Regions from separate parts of the Cytobacillus gottheilii genome, predicted to be linked through region 3. Evidence: predicted binding sites of a transcription regulator. Region 3 holds the regulator's gene; each other region holds the start of a gene.
What was found. Region 3 encodes LexA, which represses DNA repair genes until DNA is damaged. Its sites were predicted from a motif close to CGAACATATGTTCG; they were not measured.
Positions count from the first base shown of each region.

Region 1: a site for LexA is predicted at 4,577-4,590, ahead of J1899_RS21575 (DUF6434 domain-containing protein). Genes of this name have one in related genera too.
Region 2: a site for LexA is predicted at 5,593-5,606, ahead of uvrB (excinuclease ABC subunit UvrB). Genes of this name have one in related genera too.
Region 4: a site for LexA is predicted at 4,502-4,515, ahead of J1899_RS18350 (YolD-like family protein). Genes of this name have one in related genera too.

Region 1 is NZ_CP071709.1:4,378,268-4,385,830, forward strand. It holds gene J1899_RS21560 (DUF8171 family membrane protein) at 1-662, opposite strand, end outside; gene J1899_RS21565 (MurR/RpiR family transcriptional regulator) at 821-1,651, shown strand; gene J1899_RS21570 (methyl-accepting chemotaxis protein) at 1,773-3,779, opposite strand; gene J1899_RS21575 (DUF6434 domain-containing protein) at 3,971-4,540, opposite strand; gene J1899_RS21580 (sodium/glutamate symporter) at 4,736-6,151, shown strand; partial or broken gene J1899_RS21585 (TetR/AcrR family transcriptional regulator) at 6,314-6,884, opposite strand; gene J1899_RS21590 (SDR family oxidoreductase) at 7,079-7,563, shown strand, end outside.
Region 2 is NZ_CP071709.1:3,945,917-3,953,479, reverse strand. It holds gene J1899_RS19715 (methyl-accepting chemotaxis protein) at 1-451, shown strand, start outside; gene J1899_RS19710 (MarR family winged helix-turn-helix transcriptional regulator) at 846-1,256, shown strand; gene J1899_RS19705 (ring-cleaving dioxygenase) at 1,292-2,233, shown strand; gene J1899_RS19700 (alpha/beta hydrolase) at 2,250-2,858, shown strand; gene J1899_RS19695 (AI-2E family transporter) at 3,041-4,144, shown strand; gene J1899_RS19690 (DUF2798 domain-containing protein) at 4,323-4,805, shown strand; gene J1899_RS19685 (alpha/beta-type small acid-soluble spore protein) at 4,870-5,124, opposite strand; gene J1899_RS19680 (CsbA family protein) at 5,253-5,489, shown strand; gene uvrB (excinuclease ABC subunit UvrB) at 5,768-7,563, shown strand, end outside.
Region 3 is NZ_CP071709.1:2,071,843-2,079,405, reverse strand. It holds gene tkt (transketolase) at 1-1,264, opposite strand, end outside; gene J1899_RS10265 (DUF896 domain-containing protein) at 1,832-2,065, opposite strand; gene J1899_RS10260 (YneB family resolvase-like protein) at 2,265-2,918, opposite strand; gene yneA (cell division suppressor protein YneA) at 2,950-3,270, opposite strand; gene lexA (transcriptional repressor LexA) at 3,429-4,046, shown strand; gene J1899_RS10245 (DUF4257 domain-containing protein) at 4,372-4,659, shown strand; gene J1899_RS10240 (asparagine synthase) at 4,691-4,864, opposite strand; gene splB (spore photoproduct lyase) at 4,944-5,972, opposite strand; gene J1899_RS10230 (transcriptional regulator SplA domain-containing protein) at 5,956-6,234, opposite strand; gene J1899_RS10225 (carboxymuconolactone decarboxylase family protein) at 6,396-6,761, shown strand; gene J1899_RS10220 (hypothetical protein) at 6,813-7,124, opposite strand; gene J1899_RS10215 (histidine phosphatase family protein) at 7,124-7,563, opposite strand, start outside.
Region 4 is NZ_CP071709.1:3,697,130-3,704,692, reverse strand. It holds gene J1899_RS18370 (HAD family hydrolase) at 1-122, opposite strand, end outside; gene J1899_RS18365 (hypothetical protein) at 268-600, opposite strand; gene J1899_RS18360 (hypothetical protein) at 963-1,457, shown strand; gene J1899_RS18355 (P-loop NTPase family protein) at 1,517-4,012, shown strand; gene J1899_RS18350 (YolD-like family protein) at 4,113-4,442, opposite strand; gene J1899_RS18345 (hypothetical protein) at 4,553-4,771, shown strand; gene J1899_RS18340 (YolD-like family protein) at 4,774-5,013, shown strand; gene J1899_RS18335 (helix-turn-helix transcriptional regulator) at 5,049-5,246, opposite strand; gene J1899_RS18330 (FtsK/SpoIIIE domain-containing protein) at 5,512-6,783, shown strand; gene J1899_RS18325 (replication-relaxation family protein) at 6,731-7,300, shown strand; gene J1899_RS18320 (hypothetical protein) at 7,297-7,563, shown strand, end outside.

The DNA of each region.
Region 1 (7,563 bases), 2.2 Mb from region 3:
ATCGTTGCAATTAACCCAGGCGTAATATAAGAACCAATAGATGTTTCCACTTTCGCATCACGCGGACGCATACCTAGTAAAGGTTCGATTTTTCCATATAATTTTGGTGTTAAGATCAACGTAGGAATGAGACCGACTAACACACCTGTAATGACCATTTCATTTAAAAAGCTAACACCTTCTAAGACAACTATACTTTCAGGCAATCCTGGTACGGCATCAAAGCCTTCTACTCCAAACCAGACCTTCCCGATATCAACAATTGTGCTGAGGAGCTGATCAATTCCCACTCCAACAAGGGATGCAATCGCAAGCTGAACCTTGCTTAACGGGTTGCGGACAAGGAGACCTGCAACATATATGGCGAGCGTAAATTCAATGAATCCTTCAATTTCGCCAATGCCGCCAAAATCGCCCATCAGCAAACCTGCAAAAACGATATTTCCTACTGAAGCACCGACTGCAACATAAAGCGGATGAAATAAAGCTGCTAAGATGAGTGGAATAAAAGCAAAATAAGAAATAGAAAATTCAATTGGCCCCACTTCATTTGATGGAAGCAGCTCCGTAATCATTTTCGATAATCCAAATAAAGACATAGACAAAACAAATACCATCATTTTTTGTGACTGTGTTAATTTTCTTTCCTTGTTAATACTCATTTTCTTCACTCCCTTTTTTGATCTTGCCTCCAGTATAGAGATGGTTTGTGAAGATAGTTTTAAGATAATGTAAAATTACTATCTTTTTTATTTATATGAAATTTTTATTTCATTTTTGTAGTATACTCAGATTATGAAGATGAAGGAGGGCACAGAGAATGGTAGATTTCACAAAGCAGCAGCTTTCAAAAAGCCAGCAGATTATTGCTGACTATATCCAAAAAAACATCGATAACGTACCTTTTATGAATGAACTGGACATTTCAAAAGCTTGCGGGACAAGTGTTGCCACTGTATCCCGCTTTTGGAATGCTGTTGGTTTTCAAAATTTAAAGGATTTTAAACAATATATTAAAACGGCGGCAAATCAAGTGACACCAGCGAGCAAAGTAGAGGCGTCCCTGAGAAAATATGAAAACGGCTATACGCCGTTTATGCTTGATAGCGCACTCCACTATTTATCGGACACAAAAAAACACTTAGCAGATCAAAGTTTTCAGCAATCGATTAAAAAAATTGCGAATGCGGAGAACATTCATTTATTTGGTGCAGGCTCTTCAGCAAGTCTTGTTTCGCTATTCGCCTTTCGTCTTAAAAGATTTAATAGTAATGTATACACCTTTAACTCAAGCGGCCATGAGATATTTGAGGATATGATTCATATGAAAAAAGGGGATGTGCTCTTTCTTTTTGGTTTTGTGCAAGCATCTGTTGAAATTAATGTCTTGCTCGATTACGCCAAAAAGAAAGAAATCTGCACCATTTTAATGACAGATATGCTGGTATCTCCATTGCTTGAACAAGCCACTTATACCTTGTATACAAGCAGAGGTGATGTGGGAGAGTTCCACTCTATGGTGGCTCCCATTGCTTTAATTGAAAGCATTGTTGTAAATGTAGGAAAGCAAATGGGAGATCAAGCCTTAGATAAGCTGCATGAACTTCATCAGATTCGGAAGGATTATCATGATCGGCTGCCCCGAAAGTAGACAAGTTGATAGCGATTGACTTAACTGCTTTCACTAATGAAGATTTCTGCTATACGAAAAATTACTTAATGCACAAAAAGCTAATTGCCCGCATTCGGACAATTAGCTTTTTTCAATTGTTTTATAATTTGAATTTCGTTACCGCATTTTGCAGTTCCAGGGCTAAGTCGCTTAAGTTTCGTGCAGATGAAGACATCTCTTCAATTGCTGCTAATTGTTCCTCGGCTCCAGCAGCCACTTCCTGGGTGCTGGAAGTAGTTGTTTTTGTAATAGTGGAGATTTCATTAAAGGAAGCAGAAACCTCCTCTGCCGCAGCTGATATTTCCTCTGACGTGGCCGACATCTCTGAAATATGATCAGCCACATCTTTCGTAAGCTCGACAATTTCCATAAAGAGCTCTCTTGTATCTTTTGCAACGATTACACCATTTTGGACTTCATCAATCACACTTTTCATCGATTTGCTTGACTGTTCAATATCATACTGTATTTCAGTAATGATATTTGAGATTTCTTTTGAAGATCTCTGTGATTCCTCAGCAAGCTTACGGACTTCGTCTGCTACAACTGCAAATCCTTTGCCATGCTCTCCAGCACGAGCCGCTTCGATAGCGGCATTGAGGGCCAGTAAGTTTGTCTGATCAGCTATCGCAGTGATTGCATTTAAGATCTTGGTAATATCCTGTGAACGAACGATGAGTGATTGTGTTAGTTGATCTGATCCAATCACCGATTCATGGATTGCGTTCATTTGCTCTATTGTTTTTTCTACAGACCCACTGCCTGCACCTGCTTTATCCAGTGTTACATTTGACTTTTCTGTGATTAGAGCAGAGGCTTCGGCCATCTGCTGGATGCCCTGTGCGACTTCATCAAGTGCCTGCACACTTTCAGAAACCATTTCTGATTGCGCTGAAGCACCTTCGGCAACAGTTTGCATGGATTCAGCAATTAACATGCTTGTTTGGTTGGATTGGTCTGCACTTGCTGCCAATTGTGCCGATGTGGAGGCAGTTTGCTCAGATCCCTCTTTTACCTGCAATATTAACGAATGCAAATTCTCTTTCATGGTACTAATATCTTTTGCCAGTATTCCAAGCTCATCCTTTGAGCGTATGGCCAGCTTTTCTCCGGTTAAATCACCTGCTGCAATGGTTTGAACTTGTCCTGTTAATTGTTTAATTGGCTTACTGATTCCGTTCGCAATGAGAACAGCTGCTAGAGTAATTAGGATAAAAGCAGCAATAATAATAATGATCGCTATGTTTCTAATACTATCCGTAACTGTTAAAACAACATCTAAAGGTGTAAATAAGTAGATGCCAAATCCTCCAGCTTGCAATGGGGCATAAGAAACTAACAGATCTTCCCCATTCTCTTGAATGGTTTTTGTGCCGCTAGCTGTTTTCCCCTCTTCTAAAAGCCCTTTCAAATCAGCAGAAAAAGAGGCTTCATCAACCGTTGTTCCAACTAATTCTGTTTCAGGGTGATATTGAATCACATTTTCCTGATCAATTAAGACAGGGTATGTGCCATTATTCGTCCCTTCTTCATCCTCTAAAAACTGCTGCACAAGACTTTCGAAATTAACGGAGGCAGAGACTACACCTAATATATCCCCCTGCTCGGATGTGATTGGGGTAGCAACAACAATGATCCGATTTCCTGTTGCTTTCGATACGATCACATTTGAAATCGTTTGCTCTCCCTTCATCCCGTTTATAAAATAATCCCGGTCTGATAGATTTAATGTCCCGACATTACTTGCGGTTGTATGGGCCTCAACGATTCCATCCTGCCCAGTGACAACAACTGTCTCATAATTTGGATCTTGTTCTTTTACAACACTCATTATCTGACTGCGTTCTTCTAAATCTCCATTGATAATGGCATTTGATTTTGAAATAATCGTTATTTCATCTAATCTCTTTAAGATCCAATCTTCCATGCTTGAAACTGTATTCTCTGTTTCCGCTCCTAACCACTCTTTCTCATTTGAAACAACTTCCTTACTGCTTGTTTCATAAATAAGGTAAGAAGCAGCTGCAAGAGGAATTAATCCAATTAATAAAAAATATAAAATAAATTTAGTGCGAATGTTTGCTGATCCTGATGCACGTTTTTTCATTGATTATTCCCCTTTAAATTTTCTAAGCTGTAGCTTACTTTACATATCGGTGAAATTTAAAATAACTTCACTAATATGCCGAGGTTTTTGGGGGTTTTTTTATTGCCAGTTTCTTCATCTATAAAAATATCTATATCAATATAATATATGACCTGATTTAGAGAGGATAAGCACTTCTTCAACTATACTAGTTAAGAATTAGGTTCATACTTGTTGCTTCCAGGACGCCTTTTGATTTCATTCCACGCTTCGATTGCTTCATTACGGCTTCTTCCTTTGTTCCTTGAATCAGAAAAAAAGTCTTGAATAAATTGATTATATTCAAACTGAGGAGCAATGGCTTTCTTATAAGAAGGATCTTTCTTTCTTTTTTCTTCCTCATGCCAGGCAGCTAAAGCATCACGATATGTTTTTCCAATATTACTTTTAAAGTAGTTTTGAATATATGTAGAAAAATGAAAATTTGGTATAACGCTCTTAAAAAAAGCTCTTACATCCTGACTGCAGCGATGATTTTCTGTAATGACAGTATCAAGACTCAAATCACCCTTTGCCTCTACATTCTTTCTAATGTTTGAATTTCTAACAGGTTTTCTGATCTCTCCTGTCTGAAGATAGATTTCTATTCTCTCAGCAATCTCCATTTTGGAACCTGATGCACTGATGCCATTTTCTCTGCAAAATGTTTGCAGTTCAGTTTTTAGCCAATAGTATTCTTTATAAGTATCTATCTTTATATCCTTCGTAAGAACTGGTCTCAAAAGATTTCGCCTCCTATAACGGTTTCAATTTATTTTAGAACAAACGTTCCCTTTTTACAATATTATCCTTTATAATAAGTTTTTCTCTAGAATCCCACTCTGCTTTTGATTACATGTTCACAAACGTGTTTCAGCCTTAATGAAAAAGGTATTAACTCTATAAGCAGTTATTTGGGAAAGGGGGATTTTTTTTTCATGTCTTTAGGAGTTGCTGGTTTTGCGCTTGTTCTTTTGGCCATTTTACTTGTTCTGGCAATGTGGGTTCGGTTGAAGATTAGAATTCTGCAAAAGTTGTTTTTACCGGCATCTCTGATCGGCGGTTTTCTCGCTTTGCTTCTGGGTCCTGAGGTGCTCGGCCGCCTCGTAAGCAGCCTTGGTTTCAGCCGTTTAGAGTCTGGTTTATTTACAGAGGAAATTGTGGAGGTCTGGGCAGATTTACCGGGACTGCTGATTAATGTGGTTTTCGCATGCCTATTTATCGGACTTTCCTTGCCGAAACCAAAGAAAATCTGGAAAATTGGCGGACCACAAACTGCATTAGGCTACACTATTTCTTTAGCTCTATATGTTGTTGGAATCCTGCTTACTATTACAGTTATGACACCTCTTTTTGGTTTAAATCCTGCAGCTGGCGCCTTACTCGAAATCAGTTTTGTAGGCGGTCACGGCACGGCTGCAGGTCTGCAAAGCACTTTTGAAGAGTTAGGATTTCCAGAAGGATATGACCTCGCGATCGGACTTGCTACAGTAGCGATATTATCTGGAGTTATTATTGGGATGGCTTTAATCAATTGGGCAGCACGAAAAGGAAAAACAAAAATATTGGATCATCCCAATGAAATCTCAGTCGAGCAGCGCTCTGGCATTATTAAGGAAGAAAATAGGGAAGGTGCCGGTCTTAAGACGACTTCACCTATGTCTATTGAACCGTATGCTCTGCATCTGGGCTTTATTGGGATTGCAATTTTCATAGGATACATTCTTTTGGAAGGTTTCATCTGGCTGGAGGAAGCTACATATGGAAGCGCCTATGATGTTTTTTTATTTCAGTATGTGCCGCTTTTTCCCTTTGCCATGCTTGGCGGGATCCTCCTTCAACTTGTACTTGGACGATTCGATTCTCATAAACTGACAGATCGTGAAACCATTAATCGCATCCAAGGTGTTGCGCTCGACTTTTTGATTATTAGTGCGATGGCGTCTCTCAGTCTCCAAGTTATTGGAGAGAATTTGCTTCCGTTTATTATTTTCGCTGCAGCCGGAATTATGGTTAATCTACTATTATTCTTGTATCTTGCTCCCCGAATGATTCCAAATTATTGGTTTGAACGGGGGATTGGAGATTTCGGCCAAGGAGTCGGCGTGGCTGCAACAGGGATCATGCTGATCCGAATTGCTGACTCTGACAATAAGACACCTGCGCTGACTGGCTTCGGCTATAAGCAAATTCTATTTGAGCCTATGCTCGGCGGAGGCCTCATCACTTCGGCCGCTGTCCCCTTTATTATTCAATTTGGCGCTATCCCTGTTCTAATTGCAGTAACACTCCTGATGATTGGCTTTTGGTGTTTAGGCGTGCTGTATTTTGGCCGAAAAAAAGAGGAGGAATAAGAGCTCTTCTCTTAGATGCTCTTCCTTCTCTTTATTCTAAAACAAGAATAGATCTTTAGATAATTTTCTGCTAACCTCGCACATTGTCCCTTAAAGGGATACTGAAAGAGTAAAAGGAATTATTTACAAAAAGAAGGCGAAAAGGAGAAAATTTCGTCTCTTTCAGGAAGGTCTGTGTGATAGATTTAATATTTTCACGAGCTGATCATTTAAATAGTCTGCGCTGTAGGAGAAATCACTTTTATACCACTCAATGATAATGCCGATAATAGCATTGGCTTGATATGCACAGTGAATTTGTGCATTTAGGTCTTCTGGCATTTTAGGATCCGCTTCTTGCAGCAATAAACGGTTGATTTCTTCGAACAGCAAATAGTAATACATAAGAGGAACTTTCTTAGAAAAGACAATCCGGTAAAAGTGTTCATACTTTTGAATATGATGAAAGATGCGAATCGTTGAAGAGTTTAGCCTGCTTACTTTTAAGACCGAAACAAAGCGATAAGGTTCTCTGATAAGCACGCGAAAGATCTCCTGTAATTTCTTTAAAATATTCTTCGAAGAGGTCTTCAATTTGAGCATAGTGTAAATAAAAAGTTCCTCTATTAATATTGGCAGTACGGCAAATTTCCGTTACTGAAATGTCTTCAAGCAGCTTTTCATCTAATAAATCAAGCAGGGCATGGTGCAGGGCATTTTTGGTTTTTACAATTCTCATATCTTGTTTTGTCATTTTTTTACCTCTTAATAAACAAATTTTTAAAATCTGTGCACTAACAGCACAATCTCTCTCCACCATCTATTGAAAGCGTTTTATTCTTTATAATATTATTTATTCAACAAGTGTACAATAAAACTCGTTTGAGATTCTTACCATCTATGAATGGATGTGCTCTTGTCACTATGAGTTTAAAGGAGATGTTCACAATGCGATTACAGGACAAAGTAGCGATTATCACTGGTGCAGCATCCGGCATGGGGAAAGCAATTGCCGAATTGTATGCAAAAGAAGGAGCAAAAGTAGTTGTTTCAGATTTAAACTTTGAAGGGGCTAAGGCTGCAGCAGATGAAATTAATAATGCTGGCGGCGAAGCGATTGCCGTTCAAACAAATGTGACGTCTGATTCAGATTTGGAGCAGCTGTTCAATGAAACGAAAAAATCATTTGGGAAGCTTGATATTCTTGTCAATAATGCAGGGATTATGGACGGCATGGAGCCGGTTGGCGAGATTTCCGATGAACGCTGGGACAAAGTCTTCGAGGTCAATACTGTCTCTGTTATGAAAGCTTCTCGTATTGCTATTAATCTCTTTTTAGAACAAGGACATGGAACGATCGTTAATAACATTTCTGCAGGTGGTCTATACGGTGCTCGTGCAGGAGCAGCCTATACGGCTTCAAAGCATGCAGT
Region 2 (7,563 bases), 1.9 Mb from region 3:
GGTGGTTGCTGATGAAGTGCGCAAGCTGGCGGAACAGGTTTCACATTCCATAGCCGATATTACCGAAATCGTTGCAGGCATACAGACTGAATCAGAGCTTGTTGTTTCATCTCTGCAGGAAGGCTATGACCTTGTAACAGATGGAACAAGCGGCATTGTTGAAACAGGCAAATCCTTTACAGCTGTTCAAGAATCCATTAAAAACACAGGTGTCCAAATTGCGGAAATGTCTGCTGTTTTATATGAAATTCTTGATCATTCCAGAGGAATAAACGAAGCGATTGAATCGGTCGCGTCCATTTCAGAAGAATCGGCTGCCGGCATCGAACAGGTTGCAGCAACAGCACAGCAATCCAGCAGTACGATTGAACAAGTAGCTGGAAGCATCGCTACTTTAGAAGGAAACACGGCTAAGTTAAATAATCTGATTTTGGCATTTAAAGTGAAATAATGTGGGTTTGGTGAAGGACGGCTGAGAGGCCGTCCTTTTTGCTTTGCATGTTTATTTGGAAGTGAGGAAGGCGTTTGGCGGATAAAATGCTGTTTTTGGCGGATAAATGAAAATAACGGCGGATATATTTGCTGGACGGCGGATAACTTCACCTTACAGGATAAAATCAGTGAGGTTTCCAACAGGAATCGCAGCAAATTTCCCCCTTTTGGAATTATTTCTTAAAAAAAACACTTTTTCAGAACGAATTCCATAACTAATTCAGCTCGCACCCATGAAAAATCACCATAGCAACCTCATACAAACCGACGATATTGACAGCTTCAACTATCTGCAATATAATTATCTCATATTCAAGATATTTTAATTAAGTGTAATAAAGGAGGCAAGCTTAATGAATGAAGTTTTTGTCTCGATTTTAAAAACATCTAAAGCGATTCAGGATTTTCTAAAGCAATTTTTGCGGGAATTCGCGCTTACCACGACTGAATTTGCCGTTCTTGAGGTATTATACGAGCATGGAAAACAGACCGTACACCAAATTGCAGGCAAAGTGTATCTTGCTGCAGGCTCAATGACCTACGTAATCGATAAGCTTGTTGAAAAAGAATATGTCATGCGAAGTGATTGCAAAGAGGATCGCAGAGTCGTTCATGTTGAGATGGCAGCAGAAGGGCAGCGTCTCATGAACGATTTATATCCTTCCTATAAAAATGCAATAGAGGCGTTATTTGAAGAAGTGACAAAAAGTGAAATGAACAGCACCGCTTCTGCTTTAGCTAAAATAGAATTAAAAACAAAATAAAAACCAGAGTTGTACAGAAAAAGGAGGGAGCAGTTTTGAAAAAAGCAACAGCAGGTATTCACCATATTACTGCCATTGTGGGGCATCCACAGGAAAATGTAGATTTCTATCATGGTGTATTAGGGCTTAGACTTGTTAAAAAGACGATTAATTTTGATGATCCGGGCACATATCATTTATATTTTGGTGATCAAAACGGCAATCCGGGCACCATCATTACTTTTTTTCCATGGGCAAATGCATATCCGGGGAAAATTGGCGACGGACAAGTTGGCGTAACCAGCTATGCTGTTCCAGCTGAAGCACTGCCATTTTGGGAAGAAAGATTTGCCCGTTTGGGAATTTCCTTTGAAAAGACAGAGCGTTTTGGCGAAGAGATAATAGCGTTTACGGACCCGCATGGGCTGAAGCTCGAGCTGGTTGAACGTGCAAGCGGTGAACTGAATCAATGGGGAGAGTCTGGCGTTCCGGCAGATAAAGCTATTAAAGGCTTTGCAGGTGCAATATTTTTTTCAGCATATCCTTTAAAAACAGCTGAGGTGCTTGAAGAAGTCATGGGACTGGAAAAGGTCGCTGAAAATGATGAATATATCCGTTTTCAATCAAGTGCGGAGATCGGAAATATTGTCGATGTTAAGAAGGTATCCACTGGTAAAGGGCGAATGGGTGTAGGGATGGTCCATCATATTGCCTGGCGTGCACAGGATGACGAAGATCAATTAGACTGGAAACAATATATTGAGAATAAAGGCTTAGGAGTGACGCCTGTTCAGGATCGCAACTATTTTAATGCCATCTATTTCCGTGAGTATGGAGAGATTCTTTTTGAAATTGCTACAGATCCGCCTGGTTTTGCACACGATGAATCTTTAGAAACAATGGGAACAGAACTGAAGCTCCCTGAGCAATATGAACAATATAGAAGCAAACTTGAGCAATCACTTATTCCGATTGAAGTAAGAGATCTTAATCAATAGAATGGGGGAGAATTTTATGAAGCATATTTTTGAAAAAGGCACCAATCCTAATAAACCAGTTTTACTGCTATTGCATGGCACGGGTGGGAATGAATTAGATTTATTACCGCTTGCTGAAAAAATTGATGGAGAAGCTTCAGTGTTAAGTGTACGGGGGAATGTCCTGGAGAATGGCATGCCGCGCTTTTTTAGACGCCTGGCTGAAGGGGTATTTGATGAAGAGGATCTGCAATTCCGAACAAAAGAATTATATGAATTTCTGGATGAAGCCTCACAAAAATACGGATTCGACCGCAAAAATATTATTGCAGTAGGCTATTCAAACGGAGCCAATATTGCCGCTAGTTTAATGTTCCATTACGCTGATAGCTTGAAGGGAGCCATTCTGCACCACCCAATGGTGCCAAGAAGAGGCATTCAGCTTCCTGATTTAACAGGAACTTCTGTTTTCATTGCAGCAGGAACAAATGACCCGATCTGCCCATCAAGCGAATCAGAAGATCTTAAATCATTGCTTGAAGGAGCCAATGCCTCTGTTGAACTGCATTGGGAAAATAGAGGCCATCAGCTTACATTAGATGAAGTGCTGGCGGCTGCGAAGTGGTATGAGGAGAAGAAATATTAAGGTAGAAATGAATGATAAAGTGTTCAGGGGATAAGGCCTTTTAAAAAGGGCCTTATTTTTATTGTTGTCCCAGTTCTTTACACCAAATCTATATTTACAGCTTTTCTTCATACAGCTTTAATGTGCCTTCTCACTGGCATTTTGGTATAATAGTTCAAAATGCTGCAGAAAAAGGTGAGAATGTGCCAAAGAAGAAGTTTCAGTTTTGGGCTTTACAGTTTTTAATTGTTTTAACCATTATCTATGTTTCAACTAAGATTTCTTTTTTATTTCAGCCAGTAGGAATCTTTGTATCTACCTTGTTTTTCCCAATCATCATCTCTGGTTTTCTATTTTTTATGCTCAATCCGCTCGTGCAAAGATTACATAAGTGGAAGGTTCCAAAGGTTGTTGCAATTCTCCTTATCTATGCAGCGGTGATCGGTGTTGTCGTGCTCGCAGTTGGCAACCTCGTTCCAATGATCTCCAATCAGATCGCTGCACTTGTTAATGATATGCCAACCTATGTGGAAAAAACGGAGGAATTCTTTGATTCATTATCCGAAACACAAGAATTCCAGTGGATTACAACACAGCAATATGTCACACAGGAAGAAATCATTAGAAGAATTACAGAGTATGCTAATACGCTTCCTGACCGAATCACTTCAGGGATATCCGGCATCTTCAGTGTAGTTACGAATATAGCGATTACCATTGTGACGGTTCCATTCCTTCTATTTTATATGATGAAGGACGGAGATAAGTTTCCTGCGGCAATTGCAAAATTTTTTCCTGCCGGCTACCGTGAAGAAGGAATTAAAACGTTAAAAGAAACAGCTAACACACTGTCTTCTTATATCCAAGGTCAGATTACGGTCGCACTGTTTGTCGGTACACTTTCTCTAATCGGTTATTGGATTATTGATTTGCCTTATATGCTGGTCATGGCGTTAATTGTTGCTGTAACTAATATTATTCCTTATGTTGGACCGTTTTTGGGCGGTGCTCCAGCCGTTATTGTTGCCTTATTTGATTCACCTGGAAAAGCGATTTTAGTTGTCATCGTGATTTTGGTTGCACAGCAAATTGAAGGAAATGTACTTTCTCCTTTAATCTTAGGAAAAAGCTTAAATACGCATCCAGCAACGATTATTATCTTGTTGCTTGTTGCAGGTAATTTAGCGGGAATCCTCGGTATGATTCTTGCGGTGCCAACGTATGCTGTCGCTAAAACCATTTTCGTTAATACAGTGAAATTTTTCCGGACCAGAAAATTGGCCCAATCGGAAATACCGCCTATTTGATCGAAGGAGCCTCTGCATGATTGCAGGGCTCTTTTTTTGCTTAGAGTTTTTAACGATGTCAATAAAAAAGATATGTAAAAAAACAGTGTCATAACCAATTGTTCACAAAATGTTCACTTACGAAGAGGATTTCCCTATAAGTATAATCAGAAAGTGTTAAAAAGAAGGGATGATGGAATTGCCAACAACGAAAAAAGAAAGTGTACAATTTGGTTTAATGATGTGTTTTGGAATGGTATTGGTTATGACGTTTTATAACTTTTATCTGAATGGCACATTAGGAAAAATGACGTTTATGGATACTGCTGTTAACTTTGCCATCGGATTTATCATTGCACTGATCCTTGATTTATATTTAGTAGGTCCAATGGCGAAAAGAATTGCGATGAAGCTGACAGCCAATACAAACAAAGTCATTTTTAAAGTTCTGGCCATATCGGTTTGTATGGTTTTAGGAATGGCGTTTTTCATGTCCATTTATGGTGTCATCATGTCCAGTCTGCATAACGGCATTACTGATCATATCTTTATGTCATATCTAGCTGTGTTCGGTAAAAATCTGCTGATGGCATTGCCGCTTCAGATTCTAATAATGGGGCCGCTAGTTCGTCTGATCTTTATAAAATTTGTAAAAGCTGAGCCTGCGGTTAGGTCAGTATAATTGCCAGTTTAAAATAGCAAAGCTGCTGAGGAGATTCAGCAGCTTTATTATTAAAAGTTTCTTTTTACTTCTTCTTCAGTTCCTCCTGCGCCAAACGGACGAGTTCTTTTACCATGCTGCCGCCCAGTCTGCCGCCGACCTGTCCGGCTTCAACAGATGTAAGCCTTCCATTATAGCCCTTTTGAAGAGGAACACCTACTTCCTTCGCTGCTTCAAATTTTGCTTCTTCTCCGGTTTGTGTACCCATCAGTTTGCTCTTCAGTTCATCAAGGCCAGACCTCGCTTCAGGTACGAGCGGGCGTCGTCGTCTTCGTGCCATAGATAACCCTCCATCTAAAGTTCTTCATTAGTAGCATCTCCAACACCACCATAAAATACTTGTTTTCAAAGAGAACAAGAGCTATTGTAAGAGTGTGTACATTTTGTGAACAAAGAAGGTGTAGATATATGGCATTAAAATACTTATCAGCATTTATTCTGCCGGGCTTATTGGTCTTATTTTTTACAAGAGTGACATATAATCGCGTCATCGGACTAGTCTTGACTGTGGCGTTAATTGCAGCTTCTGTGTACAAAGGGTATACAGACTCTTATTGGCTGATTGTCATTGATGCATTTTCACTGACCGTTGGTTTTTGGTATGCTCAAGTGATGAAAAATAAGTTAAAAAAGTCAACGACCTAAACACTTCATGCGAACAGAGTTCCTAATCAATCATTTGATTAAGAGCTCTGTTCGTATTTTTATTGGCTAAAGAGTCAAAAGAACATAAGAATTATAAAAAAAACGAATATCCGTTCGCATATTATTGGTTTGTATATGAGAGTTTGTGGTAGAATGATGTTATGGGTATGGAAGTTAAATACTGACAAATGCAGCAGCGTGGTCCTTATGCAAACAGAAAGCATGTGCATTTGTAAAGTAGATGATTTCAATTACGGATTTGAACGGGAGGATTTTGAGTGAAGGACCAATTTGAATTAGTATCCAAGTATTCTCCACAAGGAGACCAGCCAGCAGCCATTCAAAAGATCGTTGAAGGAATCCGTGCTGGCAAGAAACATCAAACACTGCTTGGAGCAACAGGTACAGGAAAGACATTTACGATTTCAAACGTCATTAAAGAAGTGAATAAACCGACGCTTGTCATCGCTCATAATAAAACATTAGCAGGACAGCTTTACAGCGAATTTAAAGACTTTTTCCCGAATAACGCGGTAGAATATTTTGTCAGCTATTATGACTATTATCAGCCGGAAGCATATGTTCCGCAAACCGATACATTTATTGAAAAAGATGCAAGCATCAATGATGAAATAGATAAACTCCGGCACTCTGCAACCTCATCCCTATTTGAAAGGCAGGATGTCATTATTATTGCGAGTGTATCATGTATATATGGCTTAGGTTCCCCGGAAGAGTATAGGGAGCTTGTTTTGTCTTTGCGAACAGGAATGGAAATCGAAAGAAATCAGCTTCTTCATCGATTAGTGGATATTCAGTATGAACGAAACGACATTGATTTTAAGCGCGGTACATTCCGTGTGCGCGGTGACGTAGTTGAGATTTTCCCTGCCTCAAAGGATGAACATTGCATTCGCGTTGAATTCTTTGGCGATGAGATTGACCGGATTCGTGAGGTGGATGCGCTAACCGGAGAAATTATCGGTGAACGCGAGCATGTTGCCATCTTCCCGGCATCTCACTTCGTAACGCGTGAAGAAAAAATGCGCGTAGCGATAGAAAATATTGAGAAAGAACTTGAGGAGCGCCTAAAAGTCTTAAGAGAAGATGACCGTTTGCTTGAAGCGCAGCGTCTCGAACAGAGAACTCGTTATGACTTAGAAATGATGAGAGAAATGGGCTTTTGCTCAGGAATTGAAAACTATTCCCGTCATCTGACTTTAAGACCCCCAGGCTCAACACCATATACATTAATAGATTACTTCCCGAAGGATTTTCTTCTGGTTGTCGATGAATCTCATGTTACCATTCCGCAAGTACGCGGGATGTTTAATGGTGACCAGGCCCGTAAAAACGTGTTGGTTGAGCATGGCTTCCGTCTGCCTTCTGCGATGGATAACAGGCCGCTTACTTTCCCTGAATTTGAAGAGCATATCAATCAGATTGTCTATGTATCGGCAACACCTGGGCAGTATGAAATGGAACATACACCAGAGATGATTGAACAGATTATCCGTCCAACCGGTTTGCTTGATCCTACGATTGATATCCGTCCGATTGAAGGGCAGATTGATGATCTGATTGGTGAGATTCATGAACGAGTCGATCGCAATGAACGGGTCTTAATCACAACACTGACGAAAAAAATGTCCGAGGATTTAACCGATTATTTAAAGGAAATTGGCATTAAAGTGCAATATCTGCATTCTGAAATAAAAACACTTGAACGAATTGAAATTATCCGTGAACTTCGCCTTGGTAAATACGATGTTCTTGTGGGAATCAATCTTTTAAGAGAAGGACTGGATATTCCGGAAGTTTCATTAGTGACGATTTTAGATGCAGACAAAGAAGGATTCCTTCGTTCAGAAAGATCCCTTATTCAAACGATTGGCCGTGCAGCGAGAAATTCAGCAGGCCATGTTATTATGTATGCTGATAAAATCACGAAATCAATGGATATAGCTATAAATGAAACGAAGCGCCGCCGTTCTATACAGGAAGAATACAACGAAAAGCATGGCATTACTCCGCAGACGATCCAGAAGGATATCCGCGATGTCATTCGAGCTAC
Region 3 (7,563 bases):
TTCCGTTTAATGCAGCACCCATGGCAAACTCACGGACACCAAACCAAATGTTTCGGCCAGCAAAGCTTTCTGGTGTAAAATCTTCTGTTCCTTTAATCATTGTCTTATTAGAACCAGCTAAATCTGCAGATCCTCCAAAGAATGTCGGAAGGTTCTGAGCAATTGCATTTAATACTTCTCCTGAAGAAGCACGGCTTGCAAGGCTTTTTCCTTCTTCATAAACTGGCACATCTTTATCCCAGCCTTCTGGAAGTTCATCGTTGATTGCTAATTGCAGCTGGCTTCCTAGCTCAGGATACTTCTCTTTGTATGCAGCAAATAGGTCATTCCATTCCTGCTCTTTTTTCTGGCCATGCTCAGCAACTGCTGCTTTAAAATGATCATAAACTTCTTCAGGCACATGGAAATCTGCTTCAAATGTCCATTTATACGCTTCTTTTGTTAATTTCAGTTCATCTGCTCCAAGTGGTGCACCATGTACATCAGATTTACCTGATTTATTCGGAGAACCAAAACCAATGACTGTTTTTACTTCAATCATCGTTGGACGGTTTTCATCACTCTTTGCTTCTTCAAGTGCCTTAGCAACCTCATGAAGATCATTGCCATCGTTGACACGGATGTACTGCCAGCCATAAGATTTAAAACGCTGCTCAACACTTTCAGAGAATGAACGATCTAAATCTCCATCCAGCGAAATGTCATTTGAATCATAAAGAACAACAAGTTTACCTAACTTAAGATGACCTGCAAGAGATGCTGCTTCAGCAGATACACCTTCCATTAAGTCTCCATCTCCACAAATACTGTATGTATGATGATCTACAACATTAAAACCTTCTTTATTATAAACAGCTGCCATATGACGTTCTGCCATTGCCATACCAACTGCCATTGCCACACCTTGTCCAAGAGGTCCAGTTGTTGCATCTACTCCTGGTGTATGACCGAATTCCGGGTGGCCTGGTGTTTTGCTTCCCCATTGGCGGAATTGTTTAATATCCTCCATTGACACATCATAACCGGATAAATGCAATAGGCTGTATAGAAGCATTGAGCCATGTCCAGCAGATAAAACAAAACGGTCACGATCAAACCATTTTGGATTTTTCGGATTATGATTCATAAATCGAGTCCATAATGTATAAGCCATTGGTGCAGCACCCATTGGCATACCAGGGTGTCCGGAATTAGCCTTCTCTATCGCATCAATGGATAATGTTCGAATAGAACTAATTGATAAAGCATCTGTTTGATTAAACATAAATTACATCCTTTCGAGAAAAATATCTTCTCTTTTAATATATAGACATTCGAGAGGTAAGACAACTGATAGAAACCAAAAACACATGATATTTCCTATTTTGTCACAATAAAACTTGCATTATGTAACAGGAAAGACAAATGTTCATCCATTCCTTTAATAAATGATAACGCCACCAATTTAATAGAAAGAAAAGAAGGAACACATGCCAATAATGGTGTATTCCTTGGTTTTCTTATAAATGAGGCTGGGACAAAACAAAATAAATCTTTCTAAAACACGAACTTTCAATATCTTGGTTTGGGTATTTAAACAAGTCCGTTCCACTGCGCTGCGGACCCTCGCTTTCCGTGGGGAGGAAGCTGAGCCTCCTCGGAGCAAGCTCCTGCGGGGTCTCACCTTTTCCTCTATTGCCCACAGGAGTCGAGTTCCTCCGCTCCATTTCACTCATGCTAATAAAATACATTTTATAATCGTAAAAAAACCGAATGATTAGAAAGATGACTTCCTAACCATTCGGTTCTATGGAAGTGTTAAATACTTATTCCCCAGTCTCATTTAAGCAATTTAATGCAGTTTGTTATTGTTCTTTTCCTGCTTTAGTTTCTCAGGTGTTACATCATTTCCTTCTGGATCTATGATTGTTACGCTCTTGAGTGTATTAAACATGGAAGAGCGGAATGTCTGCAAATATTCTTTGCGCAAAGCTGATTGCTCCTTTGCTTCTGCTTCCGTTAAACCAGTTGTTTTCGCCTTATTTGCTAGAACATTTATGCGGGCGAGTTTGTCCTTTGGCAGCATATGGACAGCTCCTTTACTATTTCTTTAGCATAAATGTCATTTTATTAGAAAATAGTTAAATTGACAAGGATGAAGTCTTACTCGTATAGAAAGAGGCTTCCGAGGTGAGAAAACGCGGATTAAAGGTTTTTTCCGATAAGTCCAGTACATACTGTGAAATTGTTTACTATTTCGCTGGACAATATGAAGATCTAAAGATTTATTGTTCATTATTAAGTTTATCTATATATTCCTGATAACGCCTATGTACAGTAGCTTTTGATATATTATATCCAAACCCTCTTAAGGTTGCTGCGATTTCAGAAAATGTTAACTCATTTTTACGTAAGCGGACAATTTCAGAGATTGGCACTTCAATACGTTCTCTTCCTGCGTTTTCTCCTTGATTAGCTAAGTTTTTTTGGGGCTTATAGCCTTTTTCGATCGCTCTTTGCATTCCGCGTTTAATTTTTACATTATGCAGCTTTCGCTGATATTCCTCAACCATTCCCACTATTTTCAATACCATTGAGTCTGATTCTGAAAGCTGTAGTTCCCCGTTATGCGAAACACTAAATAACTTAATGTTTTCTTTCAGAATACAATGAAGAATGGCTATTTTGGCATTTCCCCTGCCAAGCCTTGTTTCATCCTGAATTAAGACTGCCTGAATATTCTCTTCTTTGATTAGCGATAACAATTCAAGGATTCCTTCTCGCTCAAGGTCATATCCGCTTGCCTTTTCTTTTATAATTCTAGCTGGAAGAAATCCGTTCTTACTTGCAAGATGAAGCAATTCCTCTTCCTGCCTCTGCAAAGATGATTCCTGAGTATCTTTATTTGTACTGACACGGCAGTAAATAATTGCATTCATGTATTGCACCTTCTTCTATTAGTTCCTATTCCTATTCACGGCTGGCCAATTCTGTTATATATTGATCTTCATCAGCTTTTACCGGAATAGAAACGGTATCACCGGGATGAATTTTTCCATTTGTAATGCCATTATGAGTTTCCATCCATTGAACAAATTCAGCAGTAGAAAAATGATGCTCCTCTGCAAATTGTTCAGCAATTCCCCATAACGAGTCATTTTCATTAACAGTTACAATCATATATTGATCGTCTTCCTGATCTTCTAGTTGAAAAGAAAGAATAAGTGATCCTGCAATACTTAAAAATACAAGAATAATAGCATAGCAATAAGAATTCCACAATTTTTTCATAACCTTCACCTCATAAAGAATGTATGTTCGTATTCGTTGAGTTTATTATAATACGAACATTTGTTTTGGTCAACAGAAAATTCGAACTTATGTTTGTATGTGTTTTAAAAGAATGGTATAATCAGGACAAGATATTAATAAAGGGTGCGTGATCCAATTTGAAACTATCAAAAAGACAGCAGGATATTTTGGAATTTATTAAAGATGAGGTCCGACAGAAAGGGTATCCGCCTTCTGTGAGAGAAATCGGTGAAGCTGTTGGACTTGCTTCCAGTTCTACAGTGCATGGCCATTTAGCCAGACTTGAAAGCAAGGGATTAATTAGAAGGGATCCTACAAAGCCTAGGGCAATTGAAATATTGGATCTTGAGGAAACTCATATCCCGAAGGTAAATACCATTAACGTACCTATTGTCGGAAAAGTTACTGCCGGTCAGCCTATTACTGCAATCGAAAATGTTGAAGAGTACTTTCCCCTTCCAGAGCGTCTTGCACCTCCAGATGAACATGTTTTCATGCTGGAGATTATGGGTGATAGTATGATAGAAGCTGGCATTTTAGATGGTGACTATGTTGTAGTTAAACAGCAAAGCACAGCTAATAATGGTGATATTGTAGTCGCAATGACTGAAGATGACGAGGCTACTGTTAAACGTTTCTTCAAAGAAAAAGACTATTTCCGGCTTCAGCCCGAAAATTCAACTATGGAACCAATCATCCTTCGTCATGTTTCAATTTTAGGAAAAGTTACTGGTGTTTATCGTCAAATGCATTAATATGGCAAACAGAGCATGCAGAATACCTGCATGCTTTTTCTTTTATCTGCTAAAAGGTATATACAAATATAGTATCCAGCTATTTTTATCGTTGTTTCCGACCTGACAATCGCCTTTTTTCATTGCCACGATATAAAAAATCACCAAACCGAACTTTTGTTCTATGCGTGGGATTCAATATACATGCCGCATCACCTATATAGTTATCTGAAAATTCGTTATAATTAACCATGCTATTTTTGGAAAATTCCTATATACTGGTAATACAACATGATTCTAACTAAGGTCGCTTCAAAAAATCTCGGCTTTAGGAGTGTGAAGGGCTATGTTATTGAACATGTTACTTTCTTTCTGTATCGGTGCATTTGTCGGTGTAGCAGCACATATTCAAAAAAACGGCAAGCTGATCAAGCCGCGCAAAACAAAACGATTTATCTATCTGGGATTTTTTGAAGATGTTATTATGGGGTCATTAGCGGCTGTACTAGTGGTTTTATCTGCAAATCCTAAATCTGTCATAGCAGTTATTGTTACTGCCATGATCGCTGGATTAGGCGGAGAGGCTATCCTAAAAGGATTGGACTTATTAAAGCTGCGAGAGAAAAAAGAATAGGCGTGCAAGTCTTTTGCACGCCTCATCCTTTCTAACGTCGATGCTCTACAAGGTCAATAACACCTAAAACTACGTGTGCAAGTCCAAATCCAAATAATGTGTTAGCCATCATTTTGTTGCTGCCACGCTTTTGCTTAAGTGCATATCCAGTAGCTGTTACAGCCGTACCTAGTGCAGTTGGAATCATACCTTCACGAATGTTCATGTATTTCCCTCCACATCGATGTTAGTAGGCGTTATTTCTTTCACCCACAAATAGTATCGGCTTTCTTCACCTTAATCACTCATGTAAAATACTCCAATTTTGCATTAGGAAAGAATTTCTCCATATAAGCGTATAAGCTTTTTTGAATTTCCTCTTGTTCGTCTTTCTGATAAATATACTTGCCTATTCCGTATTTTCCCCATTTGTAGCGGCGTTTTTCCTCATCTAACTCCAGCTTTGTCATTGGGTAGTTTTTCTGAATGACCTTTTTTGCAGGCTTGGTAAACCGGTGCTGGATAAACTCAAATGTAATATCCTTTTTCGCATCCTCGGGTAATTCATCATGAAGGCGTTCAAACATATGATAATATCCGTCCTGCCATCCTTCGTGCAAATAAATTGGCGCAACGATAAACCCTAGAGGATACCCTGCTCTGGCTACCTTCCCCGCTGCTTCAATTCTCTTTGCCAGCGGTGATGTGCCAGGCTCAAAATTTTTAATAACATAATCGGCATTCACGCTAAAGCGAAACCGGGTTTTTCCGTTGTGCTCTGCATCCAGCAGATGATCAACATGATGAAACTTTGTAACAAAGCGAAGTTTTCCATGTTCTGACCTGCCGAAATGTTCAATAGCTCTTTTTAAACTATGTGTCAGATGATCAATTCCAACAATATCCGATGTACAGGATGCTTCAAACCGTGTAATTTCTGGTGATCTTTCTTCCATATACTTATCAGCTGCATCCAAGATTTCATCCACATTAACGTAAGTACGAATATACGGCTTACTTCCCATCGTCGTCTGCAGATAGCAATAATGGCAATGACCCATACAGCCAGTGGCAAATGGAATGGCATATTCCGCAGATGGTTTCGAGGTATCAAACTTTAAGGTTTTTCTAATACCAACCACTAATGTGGATTTCGCCACTCTGTATTTTTGAAAATCATTCTCTCCTGGTAAATTGCGGATCTGATTATGAGAGGTTGTATAACGGATATCGAGACCCATTTCCTTAAATCGATCGTATAAAGTTTCTCCTAAAGGATAATCAAGTGCATTAGGCTCAAAATAAACGAGCTGCGGCTTAAAAGGTCTCATCATATAATCCATTTCCTCCATCTATATTCCCGAAGTATTCCTGATAAGCAGCCTCTGCTTCTTGAGGTGTTGAATATACCGCCATTTCATTTGTCAGCGGATAATACGTTTCATATACAAAGACAGCTAAAGATTGAGGATCTTCGGGATTATTAACAACAGCAGCTTCCTGAATATTTGCCACATCCTGTGTGTGCGGATTACGATAAAAAATATAAACAATGTCTCCCGCTTGGTATTCATTACTATATTGGCTGTATTCCAAATTGATCACCACTTTCGAAATGTATACACTCATTTTGCCGATCAACAGTGGAAATTATGATTTCTATATAGTGGAAATAGTTTCTAAAAAGCTTTCGGGTAAGGATGAAGCCAATGGTTTATACTAACGATGCTAAATAAATTGGAATGGAGATGAATCTCATGGATTTACATGCGTCTAACCAAACTGAGGCAGCATTGCTGCATTATAAAGAGGGACTTGGCACATTTACAAAAAAGATGCCTGAACTTGCTTCTCACTTTTATGCTTTTACTGAGGAATGTTTTCGCGAGGGAACTCTATCTCAAAAAGACAAGCAATTAATCGCTCTTGGGATCAGCCTTTACTCTCAGGATGAATATTGCATCATTTATCATACAAAAGGCTGTCTGGACCAAGGGTGCAGTGAACAGGAAATCTATGAAGCAATTGGCGTTACGGCGGCATTTGGCGGCGGCGCTGCTATGAGTCAGGCAGTTACACTGGTTCAAGATTGCATCCAAGACTTAAATAATCTTACACAATAAGTACTGATGCATAACGGAAAAACGAGCCACTGCTGACGGTGGCTCGTTCACTTAAAAATCTTCTATTTCGGCCTTTTTGTTCGACTTTGCTGCATCAATCATAAGCAAGATGGCGGTGATGATATGCATCACCATTCCTATTACAGGAATAAACCCAACAACAGAGGTAACAATGCCTAAAATGCTGCCATGTTTCTTTTCGCCTTCATTTGCACTGAATACAAGTGTCACGATGTGTAGTACCAGCATGACAAATAACGGTGTCCATGCCGTACTTAAAATTAATAATCCTCCCAAAAAAGGAATGCCCAGCGCCGCTTCAAAACCACCAGTTATCCACTTTAAAATCGTAGAGGTTTTCATTACTTTTCCTCACTTTCCTGTAAATGATGGATCACATTATAATCTTTGATGGACCACTTATCTTCTTTAAAAGTCATATTATTAAGGCAAGCATTCTCTAAACGAATTTGATTAAATAGCTCAGCATCTAATGCGTTCGCAGCTAGGATTGCATGAATGACTGCACCATGGGCCACAAGCAAAACTTTCTGATTCGGATATTCCCTGCTGATTCTCATTAATCCTTCCTGCAGCCGGGTGGTTAACTCCTCCACTGTTTCCATATCTGTGTAATTCTTATCCGGAAAATGCTGCTGACGCTCCTCCGGTGTCATGCCTTCAGCTTTACCAAAATGCCTTTCCGTGAAATCCTCCATTACTTTTAATGGTACCCCAACTTGATTCTGAATGATTTCAGCTGTTTTCTTTGCTCTTGAAAGCGGACTGGTTAGAATAATGT
Region 4 (7,563 bases), 1.6 Mb from region 3:
TCAAGATTCGGTTCAATAATGTCCAATTTCTCTAAAGCATATTGAACTGATTTAGTTATTCCTACTTTCGGATCAGATAGCGTGCCGTCTAGATCAAATAAAATTATTTTATATTCGTCCATAAAAAATCCCCTCCAATATCATAAAAAGCCAACCCAATTTTAACATATAAAAGTTTTAAATATTTAAAATAAATCAACGAATAATTAAACTAACCTGCCCCGTTAGTAAAAAAAGCCTTCTCAATCACTGAGAGGGGCTTCATAATTACTTGGTCTTAATCTCATCTCTCTGTTGTTCATTATATTGTTCTGGATACCCCTCTTTTATATCTTCAATGGTGCCGTAAATTATTCTTGACTCCCGATTATTCAACCTAAACATCGCGATCTGTTTAGCAATTTCCAAGGTAGTTCCATAGCAATTATGAACACTTCTGTTTTTTGTTTCTGCTGACACATTATACATGTCGTCAATTATAAATACTCTGAATTTTACTTTGCCCTTACGGTAAAACCAAAACCAATTCCAAAACTCATAAAGATTGAGCAAGATAACGTCATACCAGAAATATTGAAGCTTTTCCCATAAGTCATTCATTTTTTAATCACCTCTCATAATTTATCTATGAAAGTATTTGACAAATAGGAGGATAGTCCTTGTGACGATTTTGTGTCCCAGATTAACGGTTTAAATCGAGCGGGTAGTTTAAGAATCCGAAAATCAGGAAAAATAAATCATTTCAAAAAATTAAAGGGTATTTCTTAAATTGTTTAGAATATATATTGCTTATTAGGCAAAGATGTTAACAAATAGCTATTGAGTACATACTATATAATTAATATTGATTGACTCCTTATTTAATTACGAGTAAACTTAGTTGGTAACCTAGGTGCTCTGTGTACCTTTTTAAGTCATTTAAATACAGTGTTTTAAGATTAAGTGTTGAGGGTGTACAAGTGATGAATATAGAATTAGTTGCATATTCAATGGTCCATGAGTATTTATTAGGTAGATTACCAAGTGCTCAAACATATGACGATCGTATTATTGCCCAAAAAGTTGGCTATATAACAAAATCCTTAGGTATTCACTATGGGAAAAATGTGGACTTTTTTTGGCATAAACGCGGACCTTATTCTCGTGTGCTTACTTCAATGCTATTTAAAATTGAAAATAATAAAGAAGAAATTATAGAAGATACAAAAAATTTACGTATTAAAGGGCCGATATTACCAAAATTGGATATGATTAAGTCTCTAATTGATAATCGACCAGCTTCATGTCCAGAAGTTTTTTGGCTAGAGATTCTTGCTTCGTTATTATTTTTAATGAAAGACCCTTCTAATCTGAACAAACTCAATATTGACGAACTTTTAATAAAAAAGAAGCCATTTTTAGAGCTGCATCGCCAATCTGTATTAATCGCCAAAAATTCACTCCAAAATTATGTATAAAAGGGTTTTAGTGTTATAATATTTAGCACTGAAACCCTTTTTTTATAGGAGTGTATAATATGCCGAAAGTAGATTTAGATTATACAGAACGTGAAAAATATTTAGAAGACTGGGCAGCGGAAGCGGAGTCATTCCAAACACCTATTGAATTAAGTGAGGCAGACACAAGATCAAAAATAATCGATCCCTTATTTAAAGATGTGTTAGGTTGGGATGAGTCTCAAATTAAAAGGGAGGCATATACCCCTAAAATTGGATTTTACGATTACAAATTTGACTCGGGGATAAATAAATTTGTTTTAGAAGCTAAGAAGACTACAATTGAGTTTTCGATGCCAAAAAATAGAACTATAAAATATAAATCACTAAATATTAAAAGTGATCTAAGAAAGGCTATTGAACAAGGTATAAATTATGCCACTACTATAGGTATTAGTGTAGTTGTTGCTTATAACGGAAAACAACTGGCTGTAACTTATATTCCGTATACACATATTCAGAATTTTAATGATACATATCTATTTAGAGATATAAATGATATTTGTACAAATTTCTCTAAGTTCTTCAATATCCTATCGCCAATTGTTAATTCAAACGAGGAACTACATAAATTAATAGTCCCTGATCAGAATAATCCTTTAATTAGACCAAGACCGCCGTTTAAAGATAGGATTACTTCTATTCAAAAAGATATAAATGCCAAATCGCCGAGCAACGAGTTATCACAATACTTCGAAAGTATTCAAAGTAGATACTTTTCGGATATTATCACAGACGAAGAGTTACTGATGAAATGTTATTGTGGAAATACTTCAGCAGCCAAACTTGGAAGAGAAATAGAAACTGTGCTAAGAGATCGAGCTCCTTTACTTAACTTTCCTGTAGAGATCCAAGAACTTGAAGTTGAAAAAAAGTCTGCTGGGAAGTTTGAAAAGAGGTTTCTAAAAGCAAAAAATGACACTAAATTATTTCTAATATTAGGCGGATCCGGTGTAGGGAAAACAACATTTATATATAGATTCTTTAATTTTATATTGGAAGAGTTGGACAGAGATTTTTTAGTTTGGCTTTACTTGGATTTTAAAAAGTATAGCGAAGAAGGAAGTAATATCGATGATTTTGTTTATCGTCAAATAGAAGAACAACTTCTTGATAAATATTCCGATTTGAATTTATTTACGGATATAGATATTTTAAAGTCTGTATTTTCAAAGGATTTGAAATATAATCAAGCTTTATTAAATTTATTACCTACACAAGAAGAGCGTGATAGGGAAATAGTTCGAATAATTACCGAGAAAATGAAGGATAAAGAATACTTTGTAAAAAGAGTATTTGAGTATTTAAGATCAAAAGAATATGGAACTTGTATTGTGTATGATAATGTGGATCAATTAAATATTGGGCTGCAGACAAGGTTATTCAAACATGCAAATTCGTTAAGGGAAAGTTTAAGAACTACAATGATTTGTTCATTACGAGAGGAAGTTTATTATAGTCATAGAAGAGATAAAGCTATTAATTTTGCTGAAATAGAGTTATTTCATATCCCGGCACCTAAATTCTTAAATGTACTATCAAAACGTTTAAAGCTTTTGAGAGAAGAAACAAAGTCTGATGAAGTTTTTAGAATTGAAAGTGAAGCTGGGATTATGACGAGTATTAATAAACAAGATATAATTGATGTAATTACTAAAACTTTTCTTGGTAAGCAAGAAAATTTGTTATTGATTGAGATGTTAGGTAACCGTGACATAAGAGAGAGTTTGAAGATATTTAAAAAAATGCTTACTTCTCATAATATAAATATCGATGACCTACTGGTTTCAGCTGCAACATTAGCTACTACAGGTAAGGAAATATCATTAACGATTGAAAATTCTGAGTTATTAAGAGGGTTAGCTCTTCAAGATAGAATTCATTTTGTGAGCAGTAAGACAGAGCCCTTAGTTAATATTTATGATATTGCGGATGATGGTTTTTTTTCACACTTTATTAAGGCTAGAATTTTGTTATATGCTCAATCTAGATTGGGGCAAGCTTTAGGGAAGTTGCCCAATGGATATTTTCTAATAAAAGACATGTATAATGAAAAATTCCATAATTTTGTGACAAGTTATGGGCGGTTTTTAGATATTTGTAAGTCTTTGCAAATCGCTGGAGCTTTAGTAAATGCTAATGGGACAATCAATGAAATCGAAGAAGATAACGCAATAATATTAGGAGCTGCAGGTAGTTATTATCTTTCGCATTTAATTGGTAATCCATTTTACTTGTCTTTAATGTCAATCGACACGCAAATATCCAATGAAGAAATCCATAATAAAATTTTAAAGCTGTATGAATCTTCTTTAAATGACAGTGATGTGATGAAAAAAAGAAGGTATATAGCAATGGCGCGAAAGTTTATTGAATATTTAAAGGAAGAAGAAAATAAAGAAAGGTTGTATTTTTCATCTGTAGAAATAGATACAGACAGTTCATATTACTTTATTTCGAATACTATAGAGGATAAATTCAATAAATACTGCCAAGATCAAGGGCTAAATCTTTAATAAACATATTTAAGCAATAGCGAAAGTAAGAGGGCTCTTCATTAATAGATACAAGTTGTCGAAGAGCCCTAATTAAATTTATAGAATGTTCGATTAACCTCTAATTCCTCTCAACAGCAGTAATATCAACAATCATTATTTTAATATTTTCATCTTCTTTCTCCAGAAATATGTATTTCATGAGATAATCAACCCTGCTAACGATCCCAATGTGATCATTAAAATATCCTGCTTGCCATATAGTAATCTTTATTTCTAGTGTGTAATTCAGCGATTCCATAACAATAATCCCTATTTCCTCGAGTTCTTGTTCGTCCAGCTGCGGCTTTGCTTGTTTATAATAATCTTGATCTACATCACTCAACATTTTCCTGTGTTCAGGCATAAAGTGTGCCGGCTGCCATTTTAAAAGTCCTCGATCACGCAACATATTTCCATCTCCTTTAACCAATATTATATGCGAACGTTAGTTCTTCATTCAATTGAAATCGAACAAAAGTTCGTATATAATTAATGGTAACAACAAAGGAGGTTTGGTCGATGAAAGGGTTATTGATGAGGGCTGCAGGAACGGGAGAAGAATTAGAAATGATTTACCAGGACCACAAAGGGAATATTAGTCAGCGGAAAGTCAAGGTATTAACTGTTAACGAAGAGTCTTTTCATGCTTACTGTTTCATTCGACGGCAGCAGCGTACTTTTAAATTAAATAACACCTTATCGATCGCACCAGCACGGAAAATGAGGAGAGGGGCATAAAAATGGCTAAAGTTAAGAAAAAAAGACCAACAAGAGATGAATTTGAACTAGAGGAGATTGGGAATTCACTTACAGAGGCACATGCTGAAAAATCAGAAGTGCATTTGATTGTTTGGGAAAAAGATCCTGTTCAAGGGAATATCGTAAAGATGGATAGCCGCACAAAGTTAATTCACATTGAAAAAAACACCGAGATTACTAAAGTCCCGTTTATGGACATAATGAAGGTTTCTATACTATAAACAAGTAAAGCTCCTCTCTTTTGAGAAGAGCTTTTTTATTCCACTAAATCTCCCCATAAACTTTCCACTGTTGCATTAAGCGATCGAGCTATTTTGATAGCAACTGGCAGCGTAGGCATTGATTCTCCACGAACAATTTTACTGTATGCGCCTGGTGTTAGGTTCACTTTTTGAGCAATAAAGGCTTGCTTAATCCCCGTCTCTTTATGATATTTCTGCAACTTAGTTTCCACGAAAATTCACCTCACTTTAAAAATTCTTCAAAAAATATGCTTGTCCTCTAAATTTTTGTGTATTAGGACAAACATTTAATTACATATCTTTTACCATTCAGCAAGATATACGGTTTTACATTCGCTAATTGCAGTCGTTTTAAAATTCTCTATGTGCACAGTAACCCGACATCAAAAATGCTAGTATTACCAAGGGTTTCCTCAGTATTTTGTTATTCGTTTACCTTGCAACTATTACTACGTAATACTAAAAGGAGGGGTGGCGTTGATTTTTGAAATTCTTACTTCAACTTTAATGGGTGGTTTAGCTGGTTATTCATATTTAAAAAAGACTGGCATATCCAATGATGCAGATAAAATCCAAAGAATTTTTAACAACGCTGGCATGACGATCAGAGAGGATGGCAAAGTAAAAACCATTCGGCTTCAGCGCAAAAGGAGAATTGATGGAGGAATGGAGTATGTTTATCAGCTACCGTTAGGAATGTCATCAGAAGAAGTAATTGCGAAGAAAAATGTATTGGAGGATGGCTTGAACATTAAGGAAAAAATCTTTCAACTCCAGTTTTCCGACATTCTGAACCTCAAGCTTGATAAAACATTACACAAACAATTAAAGGAGTTATTAACCAGTAAAAAATCCAAGAAGGAAATTGACATTGAATTTGACGGCATGCTGCGAATTCGTATATTTAGCGAGGGGTTACAGAGCAAATATGAATGGAATGAATCTTATCTTAAAGAGAATACCTGGTCCGTCCCAGTCGGCAAAACAAGATCATCTATTGTGCGCCATGATTTTGATGAGCACAAACATTTAATTGTTGCTGGATCAACTGGTTTTGGCAAGAGCGTGCTGTTAAAACTTATAGTTACAACTCTAATCTGCCAGCAGCCTGAAAATGTTCATCTGCACTTAATTGATTTAAAAGGTGGATCTGCTTTTCAACGTTACAAGGATCTAAAACAAACGAAAAATTTCACTCGGGAGCCGGCAGCAGCCAAGGGGATTTTAAAAGAAATACAGAGCCAAATGGATATCACATATAAAGAAATTGTTGACCTAGGGTATGAAGATATAAAGGAATCTGGCATAAAAGATCGGCATTTTATCATAATCGATGAAGCAGCTGACATAGCAGATGATTCGGCCGCGATGGAGGTTGTAACGGATATAGCAAGAAAAGGCAGGGGAGCTGGGTACTATTTGGTCTACGGGACCCAGTATCCATCTAGCCAATCCATCCCACAGCAGACTAAGAGAAATATTCCTGTGCGGCTTTGCTATGTACTTGATGATGCTACAGCATCTAATACTGCGCTTGGTCAAACAGGAGCTGAATCTTTACCAATGATTCCTGGTCGCGGCATTTATAAAAACGTCAAAACACAAGTCGTGCAGACGCCATTTATCAGCAATAAAGAAATACAAAAACAAATTGAGCCTTATATAAACATTAGACCAAGAGAGGAGGCGCCAACCATTGAAAAATCAGAAACGAATAGAGGAAATACTTTTAAGCTTGAAGAAATGTGATTACCTATCAAGAGAACAACTGCAACGTATGCACCGTCTTGGTCAAGACCGAAATGCCCAGCGGATCCTAAGCGGCATGGAGGAATACTTATCTCACTTCTTAGAGAATAAAATGAAAGTTTACTATCTAAATTCAGCAGGCCGAGACATGGTGCTCTCTGAGAAAGTGCGCAAAAAGACAGCACAAGTAAATCATTATCTAATGAGAAATGATCTATACATTGTATGCGGTCGCCCAATCAGCTGGCAGAATGAAGTTAAGATATCCATTAACGATATATCCCTCATAGCAGATGCAGCTTTTATCTCCAATAAATTACACCACTTTGTTGAAATAGACTACAAACAAACAATGTCTCAAAACATTCAAAAAATAAAGAAATATAAGAAGTTATCCACTTATAATCCACAATTTGTGCTCATCTGGGTAACTACAACGGATTTCAGGAAAAAAAAATTAGAACAGTTATGTGAAGGGTTAAAATATAAGGTTTATTTAAGGGAGGATTTGAAGTGAAAACTCAAACTATGTCTATCAGCGCATTTATGTCTGGCAGCTATAAAAAAGAAAAGCCAAAGAAGAAATATGGGCAACTAGCAAGAAGGATAGGCACATCAATAGCAATCCCTTTAATAGCAGCTAAGCCAGCATTTGCAGCTACTCCAGAAGCAGTTCCGGTTGCAGCAACTCAATTTATCGGTGAAAAGACATTAGAAGTGATTGCTCATGCTTTGGATCCATTGATTGATTTGATGGTTGCCCTTAGTTTTCCTGTTTGT